2 regions of the Megamonas sp. Calf98-2 genome follow, and region 2 is predicted to be linked to the other one. Evidence: riboswitches for the same ligand, from Rfam matches in the RefSeq annotation. Region 2 holds a riboswitch; the other holds the start of a gene.

Region 1 (13,661 bases), on a different contig from region 2:
TAATCAATTTCATCTGCACCATTTGCAATAGCATCTTTAGTTTCAAAGACTTTAGTTTCAATTGTAGTTTGCCCTAAAGGAAAACTAATAGCAGCACCTACATGAATGTCAGTTCCTTTTAAAAGCTCTTTGCATAATTTTGTCTGTGTAGAATTGATAGCTACCATCATAAAATCATATTTTTTAGCTTCTTCGCAAAGTTTAGCCATATCTTCTCTAGTAGCATAAGGTTTTAAACATGTGTGATCAAAGTATTTACTAAATTTATTCATAGTTATTGCTCTTTTCTTTGTTATTATGTAATTACATAATAACAAAATAACAAAATTAAGTCAATATATAATAACTTATTGATAAAAGATAGTTAATATTTTATAATTTTTTTGAAAGGAGATTATAAATGAATTCGATATATGAACAATTAAAAATAGATAGAACAGTTCCTATTCCGCTATATTATCAAATAAAAACTTTTATGATAAAGCATATTGAAGATAATAGCTTAAAAGATGGTGAATTAGTTCCACCAGAAGAAGAATTATGCGCATATTTAAATGTTTCAAGACCGACAGTTAGACAAGCGTTTTTAGAATTAGTACATGAAGGTTATTTAAATAGAATTAAGTCAAAAGGAACATTTGTTACTCGCCCTAAAATTGCTGGAGATTTTATTCAAAAAATCCAAACATATAATCAAGAGATGCAATATTATGGATTAAAGCCTAAAACGAAGCTTTTATCTATATCAGAAATAGATGTTTTTGCTGAAGTTATGGAAAAATTGAAGCTAACAGAAAAAGATAAAGTTATTTGTCTTGAACGTTTGCGCTATGCCGATGATAAACCTATAGTTTATGTTAAAACTTTTATACCTGTGAAATTATGTAAGGGTTTAATTGATGAAGATTTAGAGCAAAATTCTTTATACGATACTTTAAAAACAAAATATAATATAGAGATTGCTCATATTAATCGTCAAATTCATGCAACAGTTGCTGACCCTTATTTATCTGATTTATTGGGTATTATGGAAAATGCTCCATTATTATATATAACAACGGTTGCATATAATCAAAATGATATTCCATTTGAATATTCATTGGCATCTTATCGAGCAGATATGTATAAAATGAATGTAGATTTATATAAAGATAAGTATTATAAATAAAAAAATGGCACTAACACAGTTAGTGCCATTTTTATAATCCTGTCCCTATAGAAATAAGACGATAATAATCTTTTTCTTTAATAAGTTGCATATAATTTGATTTATTAATAATCCAATTATTTTCTTGTTTAGTCCCATTACCAGGCAACCAAAAATCGTCATCACCTGACTGAATAGAAAATACTACAGAATATATAGTTGGTTCATTAGATACACTATATACAGAGATATCTTTATAATCAAAGATTTTACCATTAGCAAAAAGACTTTTATTTTTATGATAAGATAGTTCTTGTTTGACAATAGTATAAACAATTTCTTTATCAGTCATGTGGATAGTTTCTTTTATTGGTAATGTATCTGGATAAGATGTAATTGGTGAATGACTAGAATAATATAAATTTAGACTAATAAGTGTAAGTAAAATCAAATATATTTTTAATGAGTTTGTTTTTTTATATAATTTAAGAAAAAATATACAAAAAATACTTATTAAAATTAAAATACATATTGAATAAAAAAGATTAATATTCATTATAATTCTATTTATAGAAATTAATGATGGAATAAACGAATTCCAACGAATGCCATTGCCATATTGTATTTATCACAAGTTTCAATAACATTATCATCACGAATAGAACCACCGCTTTGAGCGACAAATTCTACGCCGGATTTATGAGCACGTTCAATGTTATCACCGAATGGGAAGAATGCATCAGAGCCAAGAGCTACGCCTTTTACCTGAGCGAGCCAAGCATCTTTTTCTTCTTTAGTGAATACTGGAGGTTTTTCAGTGAATACGCGTTTCCAATCGTCGCCACCGAGTAAATCCATATATTCATCAGAGATATATACATCAATTGCATTATCGCGGTCTGGACGGCGAACATCTGGTTTAAATGGTAAGTTTAATACTTGAGGTGCTTGACGTAAATGCCAGATATCTGCTTTATTACCAGCAAGACGAGTGCAATGTACACGGGATTGCTGACCAGCACCGATACCGATAGCCTGTCCGTCTTTAGCATAGCATACGGAATTGGATTGAGTGTATTTCAATGTGATTAAAGCGATAAGTAAATCACGTTTTGCTTCATCTGTGATATTTTTATTTTTTGTAGGAATGTTATTGAATAATTCTTCAGTGATTTTAATATCATTGCGTTTTTGTTCAAAAGTAACGCCAAAAACTTCTTTTGTTTCAAGTTCAGGTGCTTTGTAATCAGGGTTCATCTGAATTACAAGATAGTTACCTTTACGTTTTGTTTTTAAGATTTCTAAAGCTTCAGCACTGTAAGATGGAGCAATAACACCATCGGATACTTCACGGGCTAAGAAACGAGCTGTAGCAGCATCACATTCATCGGAAAGTGCAGCAAAATCTCCATAAGAAGACATGCGGTCAGCACCACGAGCGCGAATATATGCTGTAGCCATAGGTGTGAGTTCGATACCTTCAACGAAATACATTTTTTTCAATGTTTCAGATAAAGGAACAGCAACAGCTGCACCAGCAGGGCTTACATGTTTAAAAGATGCAGCAGATGGAAGACCTGTAGCTTCTCTTAATTCACGAACTAATTGCCAACTGTTAAAGGCATCTAAAAGATTAATATAACCTGGACGTCCATTTAAAACTGTGAATGGTAAATCTTGTCCATCTTTCATAAAAACGCGAGCAGGTTTTTGATTAGGGTTACATCCGTATTTTAATTCCATAGAATTCATTTACGATATTCCTCCTGTAAAATAAATATAATACTATTAGATTTTGTTGCCCAGACGGTCGGCTGTATAAATCTGTGCTTCATGTGGTTAATTCCACTTCCGTCAGTTACACAGATTGTTAACTAAAATTTATCATTTTAGAGTATGAGTTGTCAAGCTAAGCAATAATATTTGGAGATTTTGTTTTTTTAGGGATTTTTACAAGGATATTAGTTATTATTTAGCGAATAAAATATATAAATGCTTTTAATTTTTGAGGAGGTTTTTTTATGTCAGTAGAAAATATTGCTGTATTGACAAGTGGTACAGATGCACCAGGAATGAATGCGGCTATTAGAGCTGTAGTGAGAACTGCGATTAATAATAACGTGCGTATATGGGGCGTTTATGATGGATATAGAGGCTTAGTTGATGATAATATGGAAGAATTAACTTCTATATCTGTAGCCGATATTATTCAGCGTGGTGGTACTTTCTTGGGTACAAGTTTTTGTAAGCGTTTCCGTACAAAAGAAGGTCGTCAATTAGCTTATGAAAATCTAAAAAAACATAATATTGATGCTTTGATTGTTATCGGTGGTGATGGTAGCTTACGTGGAGCAGAAGAATTTGAACGTGAAACAGGATTTTCTGTAATTGGTATTCCAGCTACTATTGAAAATGATATTTGGGGAACAGATTATGCTATTGGTACAGATACTGCTGTAAATACTATTTTACAGGCAATCAACGAAATTCGTGATACTGCAAAAGCACATCGTCGTACATTTATTATTGAAGTAATGGGCAATAAATGTGGTTGGCTTGCTACATATTCAGCCGTTGCTGGTGGCGGAAATATGGTTATAGTACCAGAAGAAGAATTTGATAAGGAAAAAATTATCAATAAAGTACAAAAATTACATGATGGTGGTAAATCTTATTTAGTAATTTTGGCTTCTGAAGGTACTGGCAATATGCAAGAGTTAGTAAAAGAATTAGAAGCTAGAACAGGAATTTCCACACGCTTGACTGTTTTAGGTTTAGTTCAACGTGGTGGTTCACCAACAGCTAATGACCGTGTATTTGCAAGTGTATTAGGCGAACAAGCAACACTTGCAGCTGTTTCTGGACTTCATAATATTGTTTTTGGTATGCAACGTGGAAATATTGTTTGCATTGATTTACGTGATGCAATCACTAATAAAAAAGAATACCCAGAAGATTTAAGACATTTAGCAGAAGTGATTTCTTTATAATAAGAAAAATAAGAAAGTCTAGAAATAACTTATATAAGTTATTTCTAGACTTTTTTTAGAAGAAAAGGTTTTAAAATGATTTAGCAATACCACGGAAAATATACATAACAGCAGTAGCTCCAGGATCTTGCTTGCCTATAGATTGTTCATTATAATAAGCAGCTCTACCATGAACAGATTTTAAAGTTTTTGTTTTTTCTACACCTTCTATTGATGCTTGATATGCAGCTTGTTGAGCTTCAGCTAATGTTTTATTTTCAGATAATGATTGTTCTAAGGCATTAATTGCTGGAGCTAAAGCATCTAGCATAGTTTTATCACCGATTTTACTACCACCACGTTGCATAACACCATCAACAGCAGCTTTGCCCATTTCTACTAAATCTGTTAGATTTAATTCAGATTTGCCTTTGGCTTTTGGTGCAGATTTTACGAAACAAGTAGAAATTAATGTTCCCATAGTGGAAGGAACTACAGAATTCATTTTCATTCCTAATTTCATCATTAATTTCCCCATATCAGTTTCTTCTAGTATATCAATTTCTTGATAAATTGCTTCAAATCCTTTGCACATAGTAAGACCTAAATCTCCATCGCCCATAGCACCATCAAGAGCAATTAATTCATCTTTGGCATCTTGCATAGACTCCAAAATATTACCAAGAATTTCCTTTAATTTGAGTTTATTAATAGTTTCCATAAGAAAATCCTCCTTTATTAATGATTTTGTTCAAAAAATGGAGAATAGCAAGGAGCATCAATCATTTCTTTTAATTCATCATCTAATTTTAATAAAGATATAGACATTCCTGCCATTTCAAGAGAAGTAGCATATTCACCAATATATTTACGATGTATAGAAATATTTTTGTCAGATAAGATTTGATAAAGTTTACGATAAGCAAGATATAATTCTTCTTTTGGTGTACCACCTAGACCATTTACTAAAACAGCAACTTCACAACCATCTTCAAATGGTAGATCTTCAAGGATTTTTTCCATAATATTACTAACAACATCATCAATTTTCATTAATTTAGTACGATGAATACCTGGTTCCCCATGTATACCCATACCGATTTCCATTTCATCTTCAGCAATACTGAAAGTAGCTTTACCAGCTTCTGGAACAATACAAGGTGTAAGAGCAACGCCCATTGTTCTTGTATTATCAACAGTTTTTTGAGCTATACGAGCAACTTCGTCTAAGTTATACATTTTTTCGGCAGCTGCACCAGCACATTTATAGGCAAATACTAAACCTGCAACTCCACGACGTTTATTTTCACTACCCTTAGGTGCAGAAGCAATATCATCGGTTACTAATACTTCTTTTACAGGAATGTCTTCCATTTCATCTAAATCAGAAGCCATACCAAAATTCATAATATCGCCACCATAGCGACCATATAAATGTAATACACCAGCACCAGAATTAATAGCTTTATCAACTTCATGCATAGCTTCTGCGCTTGGAGAAGCAAATACATTACCAACAGTTACTCCGTCAGCAAGACCATAACCAACATATCCTAAAAATACTGGGAGATGACCAGAACCACCACCAGTAGCAATAGCTACTTTTCCTTCTTTTTTTTCGTCTGCACGAACTAAACAGTGCCAACTATTATTTACCATTTTTAAGGATTCTGGATGAGCTAAGACAATTCCTTCTATTGTTTCACGAGCAAAGTCTTCTGGTTTATTAATTAATTTTTTCATAATATATCCTCCTTATTATAGTTTTATTTTGAAGATGTTCTAGTTAATGAATCCAATAGTTTAATTTCTTTAGGATATTCCCATTTTTGAAGTTCACTATCTGATACATAAGGAGGTTCATTACCATTGTTAATAACAAGAGTATGATAATAAATTTCAGCTAATTCTTCTACATAACTAGCTTTTAAGAGAGCTTCTTTTAAATCTTTATCAATAGCGATTACACCATGTGCTTGCATTAAAGCAACATCTGATTTTTCTAAAGCTTTTACAGTGTTAATAGCTAGTTCTGGTGTTCCTGGTCTACCAAAATCAGCAACAGGAACAATTCCTTCTTTACAACCAAGACCTAAGATTTCATAAACAACGGCAGGTAAAGGTTTTTTTAGAACAGCAAAAGCAGTAGCATATTTTGAATGAGTATGAGCTACGGCATTGATATCAGGATGTTGTTTATATACTTCCAAATGCATTAAACTTTCACTAGTCGGTCTACGTTGAGCAGTTTCTGCTTCAATAACATTAGCATCTAGATCTATAACAACAACATCATGATAGGTCATTTCTTCTCTATCCATTCCAGTAGGAGTAATACATACATATCCTGTTTTAGGATCACGAACGCTAAAATTACCAGATCTATGTTTACATAAACCACTTCTATCAGCTTGAAGAGCATATTTTACAACTTGTTTTTTTAATTCTTCTAACATATTTATATAACCTTTCAAAATTAATATTTTAAGTAATTTATTTATTTAGCACTATCTTGAGTATTGCTTTTTTTCATGCTTAGGAAATACCAAGCAAATAAAATAGCAAAGATAATAATTCCAATAATACCAGTTAAATCGCCATTAAATGCATGTACGATAGACCATCTAAACTCAGGAGCTTCAACTTGCATCCAAGATATGAATTGACCTGCTTCGGCATGAAGTGTATTAGTATCAGCAGCCATCTTTGTAATTTGTGGTGCAAACTGAGTAGCAGCAATTAAATAAGATGGAGTAGCAATAATAGAAATTAAAAACATGCGAACAAGATTTTTTCTAGCAATAATCATAGCTGGTGGTGTTAAAACAACGTTGATAATAGAAGCTAGTGGAATTAATGTATTTAAACCTAATTGACTTAAAACAACAGCAAGAATTAATTCAATAGGAACCAATACAATAGCAATAACCCAGACTTCAGAACAGCCAGCCATAAATGGCCAATCTAAACCAACATAAAAATCACGGCCTTTGAATTTACTTTTCATAAAGGCACCAGCAGCGTCAGCAATAGGGGCAAGTGCTTGCATGAAAAGTTTTGCTACCATTGGGAATAAAATCATTGCAGTTGCAACAGACATTGCTGTAATTAAAATTTCTTTAATAGCATAACCACCTAAAAATGCGATTAATCCACCAACAATGAATCCCATTACACTATTTTCACCAAATATACCAATACGTTTTTTTAATTCATTAGCATCAATGTTAACTTTATTGATACCAGGAATAAAATCTAGAATGCGATTAATTAAAAATAAAATAGGACCTTGTAAAAACATTGGATGAGTACAAGTAACACCAGGAATTTTAGTAGCTTCATAACATCTTTTTTGAATTAAATCACCACTAATTAATTCTAAGATTATTTGAATTGCGCCAGCAATAAAACCGAAGGCAATATTTCCAGTAATATAAGCAACTAAAGTAGCAGTTAATATTTTTCCCCAGACATTCCATAAATCGACATTTAAACAATTTGTTAATTTTAAAGCAAGCATAACTAAGTTAATACCAATTTGTAGAGGAAACATAAAAAGAGCAAATGGCCATGCCCAAGCAATAGCAGCTATTGGGGACCAACCAACATCAATAGCAGTTAGTTCTAATCCAGTACGTTCTACGAGCGCTTGAGCGGCAGGACTAATACTACTAAACATAAAGCCTAAAACAACATTCATACCAGTAAAAGCAATACCTAATGTAAGACCTGCCATAATAGCTTTTTTTAATTTCATCTTTACACATAAACCAAGTATAATCATTATTATAGGTAAAAATATAGCGGCTCCAAGGCCAAGAATATAATTTAATATATCATTAAACATACAGTTTTCCTCCTTTGATTGTAGTTTTGTAATGAATTATTTTTATGTTATAATAGTCGTGCAATATATATTTTTTTGGACTCTATGGTGTTTTATATCATAGAGTCCGCTTTTTTTATGCTTCAATTAATTCTTTTAATTTTTCAAATTCTTCGTCCATACCTACACCTGTTAAGAATGGAATACCTTTAATAGTTGGAACATCCCATTCATCAGCATTGTCAGAAACAATTGAAACATAAATGTCACACTGATCAATAATACTTTCTAAAGATTTAATATCTACAGCTTCAACAGAAACATCTAATCCTTCATCTTCACACATAGATTGAATTTTAGAAGCAACTGTTTGACTTGTTGCAACACCAGAACCGCAAGCTACAAAAATTCTTTTCATGATAATCAAACTCCTTTTAATTTAAAACTTTATTTAATTTATCTATAATTTCTTTGGCTTGAGTAGAATTATATAGATCAATAAGTTTATCTTCTTGAGAAAATATAGACATTAACTTACTTAATATTTCTAAATGTCCTTTAGGATCTGTAACTGCTAACATAAAAATTAATTTTGCTGGAACAGTATTAGAACTATTACCCATTTCATGAAAATCAATAGGATTTTCTAGAGTAGCTACTAAAATAGCAGGTTTTATTACATGTTCTGGATACGTATGAGGCATAGCAATATTAATACCAGGTGTTTTTAATCCAGTAGGAAATTGTTTTTCCCTTTCTAAAATAGCAGAAGTATAACTTTCTTTTACATAACCTTTTTTATATAAAATATGAGATAATTCTTCGATCAAATTTTTAAAGTTAGTAGTTTTATAATTTAAAAATATTAAATCTTCATGTAACATAGAAGTAGACATAACAAGCACCTCCTTAAAATATATTTTTGTAATATTTATAATGCAATTTTTGTGCCAACTTAATGTATATTAAAAATGTATATTAATAATATATAAAGATAAAAAAATATATACACAAATTATAATTTTTATGCTAGTGTATATATTATAAAATGAATAGTGTATATATTATCTTTTTTATAAAAATTCTAATAAATAAGGAGTATAAGATGAGTCAAGCAAATGATATTTTAGATTTTATAAAACGCAATTGTAAGGTTGAGGTTTTTATAAAGGGTTTAAAAGATGGTAAAAATTTAGGTATAACAGCATTAGAGATACAAAATGAATATGGTATTTTACGTAATAATGCTAGTAGTATATTAAATCTATTGTGTAAGAATGGTAAATTAGTAAAAATTAATAGTAGACCAGTTACATTTATAGATAAAGAAATATTAAATGAAATGAATAAAAAATATAATGTACCAATAAAAAATATATATACTTTTAATGAATTAAGGGAATATATATTAAATACATCTATAAATGATCCATTTGAAATGTTATTAGGATATAATAGTAGTTTACTATCACAAGTTAGACAGGCAAAAGCAGCAATTGTATATCCGCCTAAAGGATTACATACGCTATTATTAGGGGAAAGTGGAGTAGGGAAAACAACATTTGCTCAAGCTATGCATGCATATGGATTGTTGATGAATAATAAAGAAAATAAAGATTATCCTTTTGTAACCTTTAATTGTGCAGATTATTTTAATAATCCTCAGTTATTATTATCGCAGTTGTTCGGACATGTGAAAGGTGCATTTACTGGTGCTGATACAGATAAAATAGGATTAGTAGAAAAAGCTAATGGAGGAATTTTATTTTTAGATGAAGTACATAGATTACCACCAGATGGACAAGAAATGTTATTTTATCTTATGGACAAAGGTGAATATAATAGATTAGGAGATGGAAGTAAAAGAAAAAGTAATGTTTTAATAATAGCAGCAACTACAGAAGATCCATCTACTACATTATTAAATACATTTATTAGACGTGTTCCAGTAAATATAATTTTACCAAGATATAAAGATAAACCTATAGCGGAAAAAATAGAACTTATAGAACAATTTTTCCGTTTTGAAGCAATAAATTTACAACAAGAAATATTAATAGCACCAGAAGTTTTAAAAGCTTTAGCATTATTTGATTTCATTGGAGGTAATATTGGACAATTAAGGTCAGAAATAAAGCTTTTATGTGCAAATGCTTTTTTACAATATTTACAAAATAATCAACGAATATATGTTGGATATCAAATGTTAAATAAAGAAATTAGAGATGTATTATTGAATTATTTAAAGTTAGATAAATCAATTACAAGTTATTTAAATATGTTTTCTGAAGATATAGTTATTAGACCTAATAGTAAAAATATAGAATATGAAGAAACAAATGATATATATGAAATTATAACTAAGAAATTAGATAGTTTAAAACAAAAGGGAGTAGCGCTAGAAAATATAACAGATGTATTAAAAACTGATATTGATAATTATTTATGTAGTGTAAGTAAACATTTTAACAATACAAATTCTAATTTAAATAATCTTTATAAATTAGTATCTAAAGATATTGTATTAGCAACAATGCAGTTTATAGAATACGCAAGAGAAAAATTACAAGTTAATTTTTCTAATCATTTTTTATTTAGTTTATCATTACATATTCAAGAATTAATAAAGAGAGTAGAAGAGAATAATGTAAGTAGTAATCAACATTTATTTAAGATAAAAAAAGAACATCCAGAAGAATTTAGTGTAGCAAATGATTTAGTGAAAAAAATTAGTAATAAATTTGGAATAATTGTTCCAGAAAGTGAAAAAGGATTTTTAGCATTATTATTATTTCATAGTAGAGTGGAGATATCGGACAATAATAAAATAGGAATAATTATAATATGTCATGGAGATTCAACAGCTACAAGTATTGCTAATACCTGTAATATGTTGCTAAATACTAATATGATGAAAGCAATAGATATGCCATTATCCCAAAGTATTGATGAAACATATAAAAAATTAAAATCAATGGCATTAGCTATAAATAAGGGTAAAGGTATTATAATATTGGCAGATATGGGATCTTTATTAGATTTTGATAAGAAATTAACATCTGAAACAGGTATAAAAACTAAAGTGGTAAAAAATGTCTCAACACCAATAGCTTTAGAAATGTTAAGACATGTTTTATATGATATGGAAGATATAGATAATGTATATGAACAGGCAAAGTTTGTTGAGGATAATTGTAATAAAATTGTTGTTGCTAAAAAGAAAGAATTAGCTATTTTATCAGTTTGTGCAACAGGCAAAGGTAGTAGTATAATTGCTAAAAACATCTTAGAAGAATTAATTGATAAATATTATGCTGATAAGATAAAAATTATTCCTGTTGATTTAGAAAATGCAAAAGATGTATTTAAAAAAATGCAAGATAGGTATTATATTTTAGCAGTTGTTGGAACAATTGATCCTATTTTACCAATCCCATTTTTTCCAATAAATCAATTAATGCAATCTGAAATACAACAAGTATTCTTTCATTTATTAGATGGAAATATTAATGGTATATTTATGTTACCTGAAAATAAAGCAAATTATACTATTTTTGAAACAGCTAAAGATTTATTAGAAAAATATGTTAAATTTATAAATCCTAAATATGCTATAACTAAAATTAGGAAGTTTATAGAAAAAATAGAATATAATCCGAAAAATGAAGAATATGTACTAGACTTAATGATTCATATGGGATGTATGTTAGATAGATGTTTAAGTAAAATTGATATAAAATATAATAATTTAGATTTATACAAAGAAAAAGAAAAACTTTTATTTGATAAAATAATAATAGCTTTAAAAGATATAGAGCAAGATTATAATATAAAAATAAGTGATGATGAAGTAGCATATATTGTAAAAATTATAACTACAAAAAAATAAAAAAAGGCATCTTAATAATTTATTAAGATGCCTTTTTCATAGTAAAGATTTTTTATAAAAGTAAAAGTTCTACAACGAATACAGATAAACAACAAGATGAGGCTACTTGGAATAAATTAGCACCAAACCAAGAAAGTACAATACCAATGACAAGAGCAATAGCTCCAGAAAGTGGTGTTTGTGTTACCTGTATAATTGCAGGAAAAGTCATAACTGCTAATGTGATATAAGGAACATAGTAAAGAAAAGATTTTATCAGCGGATTTTTTATTTCTGTTTGAATTAAAGTCAGTGGCAAAACACGAATAGCAAAACTAGTTAAAGCCATGACTAAAATGTATATATATACCTCAGACATTTTCTTCACCATCCTTTGTTTTTACTGGATATAAGATGCTAGCAATCAAAGATAATACTATAGTTAAAATAATGATACGTGTAGCACTTGATAATTCAGATATATAAGGAAGGTAAGTGGATAAGTAGCTAGCAATAAAGCTGATGATAACAAATACACCAATTACTTTATTTTTTCGTGCAGGTGGAATAATAACGGCTAAAAACATGCCGTATAATGCTACACTAAAAGCACTTATTAATTGAATTGGCAATAAATTACCTACAACAATTCCAAGAGCTGTACCACCAGCCCAACATGGCATAGTGATGAACATAGCACCAAAGTAATAAAAAGGATTTAGATAATTAGGTCTAGCGATAGAAATAGCAAATAATTCATCTGTGATATCAAAGCCGATTAAAATGCGTTGATACCATGGAATATCTGGCGATAATTTTTGACTTAAAGCGCAACTCATAATCAAATAACGAGAATTAGCGATTAAGATAACGAGAAATACTTCTATATATGTTGCCATTGTAGCAATAGAAGTAAAGCCAGCATATTCACCAGCGGAAGCATTTACAAGAAAGCTTGTTAAAAAGCCTTGAAATGCTGTTAGTCCTGCATTTTTAGCAGTGATTCCCAAAGAGAAGGAAACTGCTAAATAACCAAGAGCAATAGGAAAACCATCACGTATACCATCTTTAAAAGCTTGTTTTTTTACAGAGATATTGTCTACTGGATAAACATCGTCAGCAATATCTAATTCATTCATAGCGATTTCCTCCATTTTGTATTTTATTTTTAAATATGTATTTTGTATAAATATTATAGCAGTTATATTTACATTAGGAAAACGAATATTTATAATAACTATATAAGTAAAACTAATGGGAGAGCGAATGCATATGGTTTCGCGTTATGGGATTTTTTGTAAAGTCATAGAAAATGGAAATTTTACAAAGGTAGCAAAAGAAGTGGGCTATTCGCAAAGTGCGATTAGTCAAAGTATAAAGGCGTTAGAACAAGAATTAGGAACCATCTTGATTGATAGAAAAAAAGAGGGCATAACATTAACAGATGACGGTAAATCTTTTTATCCGTATATACAGGCAATTTTTCATGCTGAACTTTCATTGAAACAAAAGCAACAGGAAATGAAAGGTTTAGAGCATAGCGTTATACGTATTGGCACTTTTACTAGTGTGAGCAGAAATATTTTACCGCAATTGATGAAGAGTTTTAAATCATTATATCCTACAGTCAATTTTGTTTTAAAACAAGGTGAATATACAAGCATAAAGAAATGGATTTTACATGGAGAAATTGATTTTGGTTTTGTAAATAGTGATGTAGTTTCAGGTATCAATATGGAATTTTTATATAGAGATGAAATGATGGCAGTATTGCCTAAACATCATAAATTAGCTAATTTACCGATTATATCTTTAGACCAATTAGCCAAAGAATCTTTTATTTTGTTAGAT
Region 2 (8,768 bases):
TTTGTGCCTATGCCTTTTGTTGGTTTAGGTGGTGCGATTTTTGCCATTATCGCCATGATTATTAATCTTAGATTGTTAAAAAATATGACTAAATTTAATAAAAGAGGATAAAATAAACCCCAAAAGTTAATTTAAACAAACTTTTGGGGTTTTGATTTTTAATTAATAATTAACGTAGAAAATTAGAATAAGCCAGTAATTTTTCCGTTAATATCGATATCCATATTTTCAGCAGCAGGTTTTTTAGGAAGACCAGGCATTGTTAAGATATTACCTGTTAAGGCTACGATAAAGCCTGCGCCAGCACTGATGCGAAGTTCGCGAACAGTGATTTTAAATCCTGTTGGTGCACCTAATTTGAATTGGTCATCACTTAAGGAATATTGAGTTTTTGCCATGCAGATTGGCATTTTATCAAGACCTTCAGCTTCAAATTCAGCGATAGTTTTTTCTACAGCAGGTGTGTAGTTTACGCCATCAGCACCATAGATTTTTGTAGCGATTGCATTGATTTTATCTTTGATAGAATCATTTACGTCATACATGTATTGGAAGTTAGAAGGTTTTTCAGTTGCTTCAATAACTTTTTGAGCAAGGTCGATAGCACCTTCGCCACCTTTTGCCCAAGCTTCGGAAATGCTTACAGAAGCGCCCATAGATTCGCAAAGAGCTTTTAATTCTTGAAGTTCATTTTCTGTATCAGTAGGGAATGCATTTATAGCTACAACAATTGGTAAACCGAATTTTTGAATGTTTTCAATATGTTTAGCAAGGTTAGTCATACCTTTTTTGAGTGCTTCGATATTTTCAGTAGCAAGTTCAGTTTTTGCAAGTCCACCATGCATTTTTAAAGCGCGAATAGTAGCAACAATTACTACTGCATCAGGTTTAAATCCAGTGAAACGACATTTGATATCAAGGAATTTTTCAGCACCAAGGTCAGCACCGAAACCTGCTTCAGTAATAGTATAATCAGCCATTTTTAAAGCGTATTTAGTAGCCATTACACTATTGCAACCATGAGCGATATTGGCAAAAGGGCCACCATGGATAAGAGCAGGAGTGCCTTCAAGAGTTTGTACAAGGTTTGGTTTAATTGCATCTTTGAATAATAAAGTTAAAGCACCTGTTACATTTAATTCTTCAGCGCGAACAGGACGACCGCTTCTAGTGTAACCAATGATGATATTGCCAAGACGTTTTTTCATATCTTCAAGGTCAGAAGTCAAGCATAAAATAGCCATCATTTCAGATGCAACAGTGATATCAAAACCAGTTTCGCGTGGTACGCCATGAGCTTTACCACCTAAACCACAGATGATATTGCGAAGAGCACGGTCATTTAAATCGACAACGCGTTTCCAAGTGATGCGACGAACATCTAAATCAAGAGCATTGCCCTGTTGGATATGGTTATCGATAACAGCAGCAAGTAAATTGTGAGCAGATGTTATAGCGTGGAAATCGCCAGTGAAATGAAGATTGATATCTTCCATTGGCACTACTTGAGCATAACCACCGCCAGCGGCACCGCCTTTCATACCAAAGCATGGACCTAAGGAAGGTTCACGAAGAGCGATTGCAGTTTTTTTGCCAAGTTTATGAAGAGCATCGCCAAGACCAATGCTAGTAGTTGTTTTACCTTCACCAGCAGGAGTTGGATTAATTGCTGTTACAAGAATAAGTTTACCATTTTCTTTTTGTTGGAGAGTTGTGTTCCAATAGTTTAAAGAAATTTTAGCTTTATATTTTCCGTATAATTCAAGTTCATCTTCTGGAATTTCAAGATGTTGAGCAATTTTACCAATAGGTTCCATAATAGCTTCTTGAGCAATTTGCACGTCTGTTTTCATGTGGTTTAGTACCTCCAATAATTAAACTAATTTGATAGTATTATATATTTTGGAAAAAGGCAATATAAATTTTGCCAAACATATGCTTAGGCATAAAAAAACGCCTGAGCATATATTATTATGCCCAGACGGTCGACTTTTTGATAATAGTACAGTTCATGTGGTTAATTCCACTAAAATCCGTCAGTTCCATACTATTTATGAAATTATGCTTTTATTATAACAAAGGCAAATTTATTTAGCAAGTTGTAATTTTGCAGCATTGATAGTATTTTGCATGAGCATAGCTATAGTGAGAAGACCTACGCCACCTGGAACAGGTGTGATAGCACCAGCTACTTCTACAGCATTATCAAAATCTACATCACCAACTAATTTTTTAGGTGCAATGCGGTTGATACCAACATCAATTACAGTAGCACCAGGTTTTATCATATCAGCAGTGATAAAATGAGGTCTGCCCACAGCTGCCACTAAAATATCAGCAGAACGACAAATTTCTTTGAGGTTGTGAGTATGTGAATGACAAATAGTAACTGTAGCATTTTGAGCGAGTAATAATTGTCCCATAGGTTTACCCACAATATTACTGCGACCAACGATAACAGCATGTGCACCATCTATATTGATTTTAGCGGATTGAAGCATTTTTAAACAACCATATGGAGTACAAGGTATCATACCATCGTCTTGTCCAATCATCAATTTACCAACATTAACAGGGTGGAAGCCATCAACATCTTTTAATGGGCAAATAGCATTTAAAATATCTGCTTCTTCTTTAGCAATAGCTTCTGGAAGTGGTAATTGAACTAAAATACCATGAATTTCTTGGCGATAATTTAATTCATCAATTTTGGCGATGAGTTGTTCTTTTGTTGTATCAGCAGGCATGCTTATAACTTCAGAATAGATACCAACTTCTTCGCAAGTGCGATGTTTATTATTTACGTAAACTTTAGAAGCTGGATTTTCACCAACGATAATTACAGCAAGACCAGGAGTGATATTATATTGTTCTTTTAAAGCTAAAACTTGTTTTTTTGCTTCTTCTTTAAATTCACTAGCAAATATTTTTCCGGATAAAATTTGTGCACTCAAAAATAACACCTTCTTTATTAACTTAAAATATCGATTAATGTAAATACAAAAATGACAATAGAAACAATGCCATTGCGCATGAAATAAACTTGAGTTAAACGACTGAAATCATATGGAGTGATAAGGCTATGTTGATAAATTAATGTCAAGATAGCTATTAATACACCAATATAATAGATAAAGGATAAATCAAAATAGATTCCAGCACCGATAAAACATAAAATAGAAATAAAATGGAAAAAAGCTGCTATTTTATGAGCATTAGCTACACCAAATTGTGTTGCCATAGAATGAAGTTTATGGTCTAAATCAAATTGGCGGTCTTGGCTACCGTAAATTACATCAAAACTACCAATCCATAAACAAACGCCACCACTTAATAAAATAATACCAAATGGCAATTCACCTGTAACAGCGATATATCCACCAGCAGGTGCCATGGCTAAAGCTACACCTAAAAAATAATGACAAAGAAAAGTAAATCTTTTCGTATATGGATAAAATAATAAGAAAAATAAACAAATTGGTGTTAATTTTAGACAAATAGGAGCTAGCTGACTAGCAGAATATAAAAATATACAAAGACTGACGATGATGAGGATAATTACTTCAATAGGTTTAATTGCTCCAGTAACTAATGGACGCTTGGACATGCGATTTTGTTGTTTATCAAATTTCAAATCGACAAGATTATCCATAGCTAAAGCAGAGCTTCTAGCCCCTATCATTGCAAGTGTTACCCATAAAAAATCGTGAAAAGTAGGGATACCCTTTGCCGCAAGGAATAATCCCATATAAGCAAAGGGTAGGGCAAATACAGAATGATGAAGAGCTATATTATTAATATGAGCAGATAATTTACTCAAGACCGAGTTCCTGCCATTTTGCATCTACAAGTTTTTTAATATCGTCAGACATGTTAATTTCATCAGGCCATTCACGAGTATGTCCTTCTTCTGGCCATGTTTTTGTAGCATCAATACCTATTTTTGTACCCCATTTTGCCATTGGTGAGGAGTGGTCTAAGGCGTCAAGTGGACCCTCAACCATTACAATATCATGTTTAGCATCAATATTGTTGAAAACACGCCACCAAACTTCTTTTTCTTTTTGAACGTCAACATGTTCATCAACGACAATGATCATTTTGGTGAACATCATTTGTCCCATACCCCAAATAGCATGCATTACTTTTTTAGCTTGTTGTGGATATGTTTTTTTGATGGATACCATTACGCAATCATGGAATACACCTTCAAGAGGGAAATTGATATCGCGAATTTCAGGTAAAGTCTGTTGTAATAATGGTAAGAAAATACGTTCTGTAGCTTTAGCTAAGAAGCAATCTTCCATTGGAGGTTTACCAACGATAGTAGCAGAATAAATAGGATTTTTGCGATGTGTTATACAAGTGATGTGGAATACTGGATAATCATCAGCTAATGAATAATAACCTGTATGGTCGCCGAAAGGACCTTCACGGCGAGTTTCACCGATATTTACATATCCTTCAAGTACGATTTCACTGCAAGCTGGTACTTCAACATCAACAGTTTTACATTTTACCATTTCTACAGATTTTTTACGTAAAAAGCCTGCAAATACCATTTCATCGATATCACGAGGAAGTGGAGCAGTAGCAGCATATGTGATTACTGGGTCTGTACCAATAGCGACAGCAACTTCAATTTTATCTTTGCCCATTTCTTGATAAGCGCGATAGTTGCTAGCACCATCTTTATGAAGATGCCAGTGCATACCAGTTGTTTGACCATCATATTTTTGTAAACGATACATACCAACATTGCGTTTACCTGTTTTTGGATTGCGAGTGAATACAAGTGGTAAAGTGATGAATGGACCACCATCTTGAGGCCAACATTTCAAAATAGGGAATTTATCTAAAGTAGGATTATCTGTGATAACTACTTCTTGGCAAGGTGCTTTTTTTACATATTTAGGGAAATTAATAGCACGTTTTGCAGTTGGAATGATGTGGATTAAATCCATTTTATTTTGAAGGGAAATATAAGGTAATCTTAAGATTTCACGAAGTTCATTAGGAATTTCTTCGATGTCATTTACACCAAAAGCAAGTGCCAAGCGTTCCATGCTACCAAAAGCATTCATAAGTACAGGCATATCGTAGCCTTTTACATTTTCAAATAATAAAGCTACATTTTTTTTGCCTTCCATTTTGGAAACGCGGTCAGTGATTTCAGTGATTTCTAAATTACAATCAACAGGAGTTTTGATGCGTTTGAGCATACCACGAGACTCCAAAGCGTTGATGAATTCTCTTAAATCATAAAAAGCCAAAAAAATCGCTCCTTTATATTTATATTGCGTAAGTGATTAACATTATTTTTTCATAGCAAAACGAACTATGACATAACTTATTTCATAAAGTAAAATCATAGGTATAGCAATCATAGATTGGGAAAAAACATCTGGTGTTGGGGAAATAATAGCACCAACAACAAAAGTTAAAAAGATTACAATGCGTTGTTGTTTTGCTAAGAATTTTGAAGAAATAATACCTACTTTGGCTAATAATATAATGGCTAAAGGCATTTCAAAGATAAAGCCGAATGGCAATAAAAAGGCAATGACAAAGTCAAAATATTGTTTTAGCGAAAACATAGGTTGAAGTTCTTCAGTGCTAAAGCCCATTAAGAATTTTATCCCAGCGGGCATGACAAAGAAAAAGGAAAAGGCTAAACCAGCTAAAAATAAAATTAGCGAAATAGGCACGATAACGGAGATTAAATATCTTTCCATACCGATTAAGGCAGGTAAAACAAATCGCCATATTTGATATAAAACTATAGGTAGAGCAAGTAAAAATCCGACAAATACAGCAACTTTAATATAAGTAAAAAATGCCTCTGCTGGTTGCATATAATAAAGCTTTCCAGCAGGGCCTGTTAAGATGTGCATTATGTCTTCAATAAAATAATAAGCAACACAGCTACCAATACCTATAGCGATTAGTGAACGAATAAGGCGTTTTCTAAGCTCAGTAAGGTGAGCAATAATGGACATACTGCCATTATTTGTAGTTGTCTGCTCGTTAACTTCAGTTGTTGGTAGATTTTCTGAAGTTGAAGCAGTAACAGTATTAGCAGAAGTATGTTCGTTCATATCTTGAGACATAAATTGCTACCTCACTTTTTATCTTTTTTTTCGTCTTCATTTTTAGCATCAATAGTTTTTGTATTATCTTCTGTAGAAGCAGAACGGAATTCGCGAAGACTTTTGCCTACAGCTTTACCGATTTCTGGCAATTTACCAGGACCAAATACAACTAAAGCGATAACCAAGATTAATACAAGTTCAGGAATACCAATACTATACATTTAAATCACCTTCACTTTTATTTTTATTTTTAGTACTAAATAAAGAATATAATTTAAAAAGTAGTTGTCAATTATTATAGATTATTTAGTAGTTTTTTCAGATTCAACTGGAGTTTTAGGTGTTGTTGTTTCTGTTTTTGCAGTAGTAGTATTTTTTTCTGTAGCAGTTTCTTGCATGAAGACAGGAGCTACAGATGGTTGTTCTGGGTTAGCTGGATTAGGTGGTGTAGGAGTTATAGAAGCGTTATTAGTAGTATTATTAACGGAATTTGATAATTCAGAAGTGGCTTTTTTAAATTCTTGTAAGCCTTTACCTACAGCACGACCAATTTCAGGCAATTTGCCAGGACCAAATACTACAAGACCAATGATTAAAATAAGGATAAGTTCAGGAAAACCAATACCAAACATTTAAGTCACCTCAGTAAAAATTTATTTTAATAATCACGGCTACCAATAAAATCAGCTATTTCAATGAAAGATGTTCTAACTGACTGTGGTAAGCTATCAGGTAGAATATTTTTGGCGCGATTTAAAAATTCTGTAACAGTTTGTCTTGCAAAATCAATACTGTTGGAATTTTTTACGATATTAATAGCACGATTTAATTCTTCTAAGCTCATTTGACGATTTTCGATGATATTTTTTAACTCTTCGCTATTTTCGCCATGCTTATAGGCATGAATTACAGGAAGAGTGATTACACCTTGCAAAATATCGTTTCCAGCAGGTTTGCCGATTTTTTTAGAGTCAGAGGTTAAATCTAAAATATCATCAACTATTTGGAATGCCATGCCGATACAATAACCGTATTCACGGAGAGCATCAATTTCTTTTGCTGATAATTTAGCAACAATTGCACCGATTTCACAGCTAGTAGCAATAAAATTGGCTGTTTTTTTGGCAATGCGTTCATAATAAATATCAATAGAGTCTGGAATTGTATAACCAAAATGGTTTTGTAAGATTTCGCCTTCGCTTAAATCACAGACAATAGTTGCTAAGCGCTCAGAAATTCGCGTGCCATAATCATTTTTAGCAATGGCTGCAAATGCTTTAGCAAATAGATAGTCGCCAGTAAGTACGGCTATATTATTTCCCCATTTTGCATTGGCAGTAGCAGAACCACGGCGAGTAGCTGCATTATCTAAAACATCATCATGAACAAGAGAAGCTGTATGAATCATTTCTAGTGCCATAGCAAGAGGCATTACATAATCTTTATCTAAATTAGGATTACTCTTTGTCGCCAGAAGATATAAGGCGGGTCGAATACGTTTTCCGCCAGAGCTTATAAGATGATTTCCAATATCAGTTATAAGGTCAACAGGAGATGTAACGGTCTCATGTAATAAATTTTCTAGCGATGATAAATCTTTCTTAATAATGAAGAACATTTTATTTTTTGTTAACAAATTATATCACCTGCATATTTCGAATTACTAACTTAATTAAGTTTACTACAAAATAGACATGTTAGTAAATAATAAATTATTATTATATGGCTTTCTTTAATGATAAATAAAAAGTAACAGACTGGGTTATGTATTATTATAGGTAAGTATTTGTATACATAGATGAAATGTAGGAAATAAACCCAGAGTTTATTCTTTTGTGCTATAATAAATACTAACAACTATTATGTTAATAGAGGTGCTAGCTATGAGAAAATTAATCTTATTAGGAACAGGCAATGCTATGGTTACAAAATGTTTTAATACATGTTTTGCCTTAAATATAGATGATGAATATTTTTTAGTTGATGCTGGTGGCGGAAATGGAATTTTAGCTCAATTAGAAAAAGCGCAAATAGATATGACAAAAATCCATCACTTATTTATTACACATGCGCATACAGACCATGTTATCGGTGTAATTTGGGTAGTGCGTAAGATAGCTACGTTAATGAACCAAGGAAAATATGAAGGCAAATTACATATCTATTGTCATGATAAAGTAAAAATGGTAGTAGAAACTATTGCAAATTTGACTTTGAAAAAGAAAGATTTAGCACAAATTGGTAAAAATATTATTTTTGATGTAGTTGAAGATGGAGACCAAAGAGAAATCTTAGATATGCAAGTTATTTTCTTTGATATTTTATCTACAAAAGAAAAACAATTTGGTTTTAGTGCTGAATTTGCAGATGGCATGAATTTATGTTGTTTAGGTGATGAACCATATAATGATGTCTGTGAAATTTATGCTCAAAATGCCGATTATTTATTATCTGAAGCATTTTGTTTATATGGGGATAGAGATATTTTCAAACCATATGAAAAACATCATAGTACAGTAAAAGAAGCTTGTGAATTAGCAGAACAATTGCAAGTTAAAAATTTGATTTTATATCATACAGAAGATAAACATATAGATAAACGCAAAGAATTATATACTGATGAAGGTAAACAATATTATTATGGAAATTTATATGTACCTGATGATTTAGATGTAA

Evidence for each region. Region 2 has a riboswitch for ZMP and ZTP ahead of BMX03_RS04180 (formate--tetrahydrofolate ligase). Riboswitches for the same ligand answer to the same signal wherever they lie in the genome.
Region 1: another riboswitch for ZMP and ZTP. It lies ahead of BMX03_RS08285 (phosphoribosylaminoimidazolecarboxamide formyltransferase); the one in region 2 lies ahead of BMX03_RS04180 (formate--tetrahydrofolate ligase).

The regions. Positions count from the first base shown of each region.
Region 1 covers NZ_FOCY01000025.1:811-14,471, forward strand. Annotated here, with positions in the region: gene deoC (deoxyribose-phosphate aldolase) at 1-272, opposite strand, end outside; gene BMX03_RS08275 (GntR family transcriptional regulator) at 401-1,168, shown strand; gene BMX03_RS08280 (hypothetical protein) at 1,200-1,598, opposite strand; gene BMX03_RS08285 (phosphoribosylaminoimidazolecarboxamide formyltransferase) at 1,724-2,899, opposite strand; ZMP/ZTP riboswitch at 2,941-3,019, opposite strand; gene pfkA (6-phosphofructokinase) at 3,169-4,137, shown strand; gene dhaL (dihydroxyacetone kinase subunit DhaL) at 4,208-4,837, opposite strand; gene BMX03_RS08300 (dihydroxyacetone kinase subunit DhaK) at 4,855-5,859, opposite strand; gene BMX03_RS08305 (class II aldolase/adducin family protein) at 5,883-6,572, opposite strand; gene BMX03_RS08310 (PTS galactitol transporter subunit IIC) at 6,614-7,963, opposite strand; gene BMX03_RS08315 (PTS sugar transporter subunit IIB) at 8,079-8,360, opposite strand; gene BMX03_RS08320 (PTS sugar transporter subunit IIA) at 8,377-8,838, opposite strand; gene BMX03_RS08325 (sigma 54-interacting transcriptional regulator) at 9,048-11,831, shown strand; gene BMX03_RS08330 (AzlD domain-containing protein) at 11,884-12,189, opposite strand; gene BMX03_RS08335 (AzlC family ABC transporter permease) at 12,182-12,949, opposite strand; gene BMX03_RS08340 (LysR family transcriptional regulator) at 13,083-13,661, shown strand, end outside.
Region 2 covers NZ_FOCY01000009.1:56,116-64,883, reverse strand. Annotated here, with positions in the region: gene BMX03_RS04185 (MFS transporter) at 1-111, shown strand, start outside; gene BMX03_RS04180 (formate--tetrahydrofolate ligase) at 183-1,853, opposite strand; ZMP/ZTP riboswitch at 1,969-2,054, opposite strand; gene folD (bifunctional methylenetetrahydrofolate dehydrogenase/methenyltetrahydrofolate cyclohydrolase FolD) at 2,088-2,954, opposite strand; gene BMX03_RS04170 (4-hydroxybenzoate octaprenyltransferase) at 2,972-3,820, opposite strand; gene BMX03_RS04165 (menaquinone biosynthesis decarboxylase) at 3,813-5,273, opposite strand; gene tatC (twin-arginine translocase subunit TatC) at 5,316-6,110, opposite strand; gene BMX03_RS04155 (twin-arginine translocase TatA/TatE family subunit) at 6,122-6,313, opposite strand; gene tatA (twin-arginine translocase TatA/TatE family subunit) at 6,395-6,724, opposite strand; gene BMX03_RS04145 (polyprenyl synthetase family protein) at 6,751-7,728, opposite strand; gene BMX03_RS04140 (MBL fold metallo-hydrolase) at 7,976-8,768, shown strand, end outside.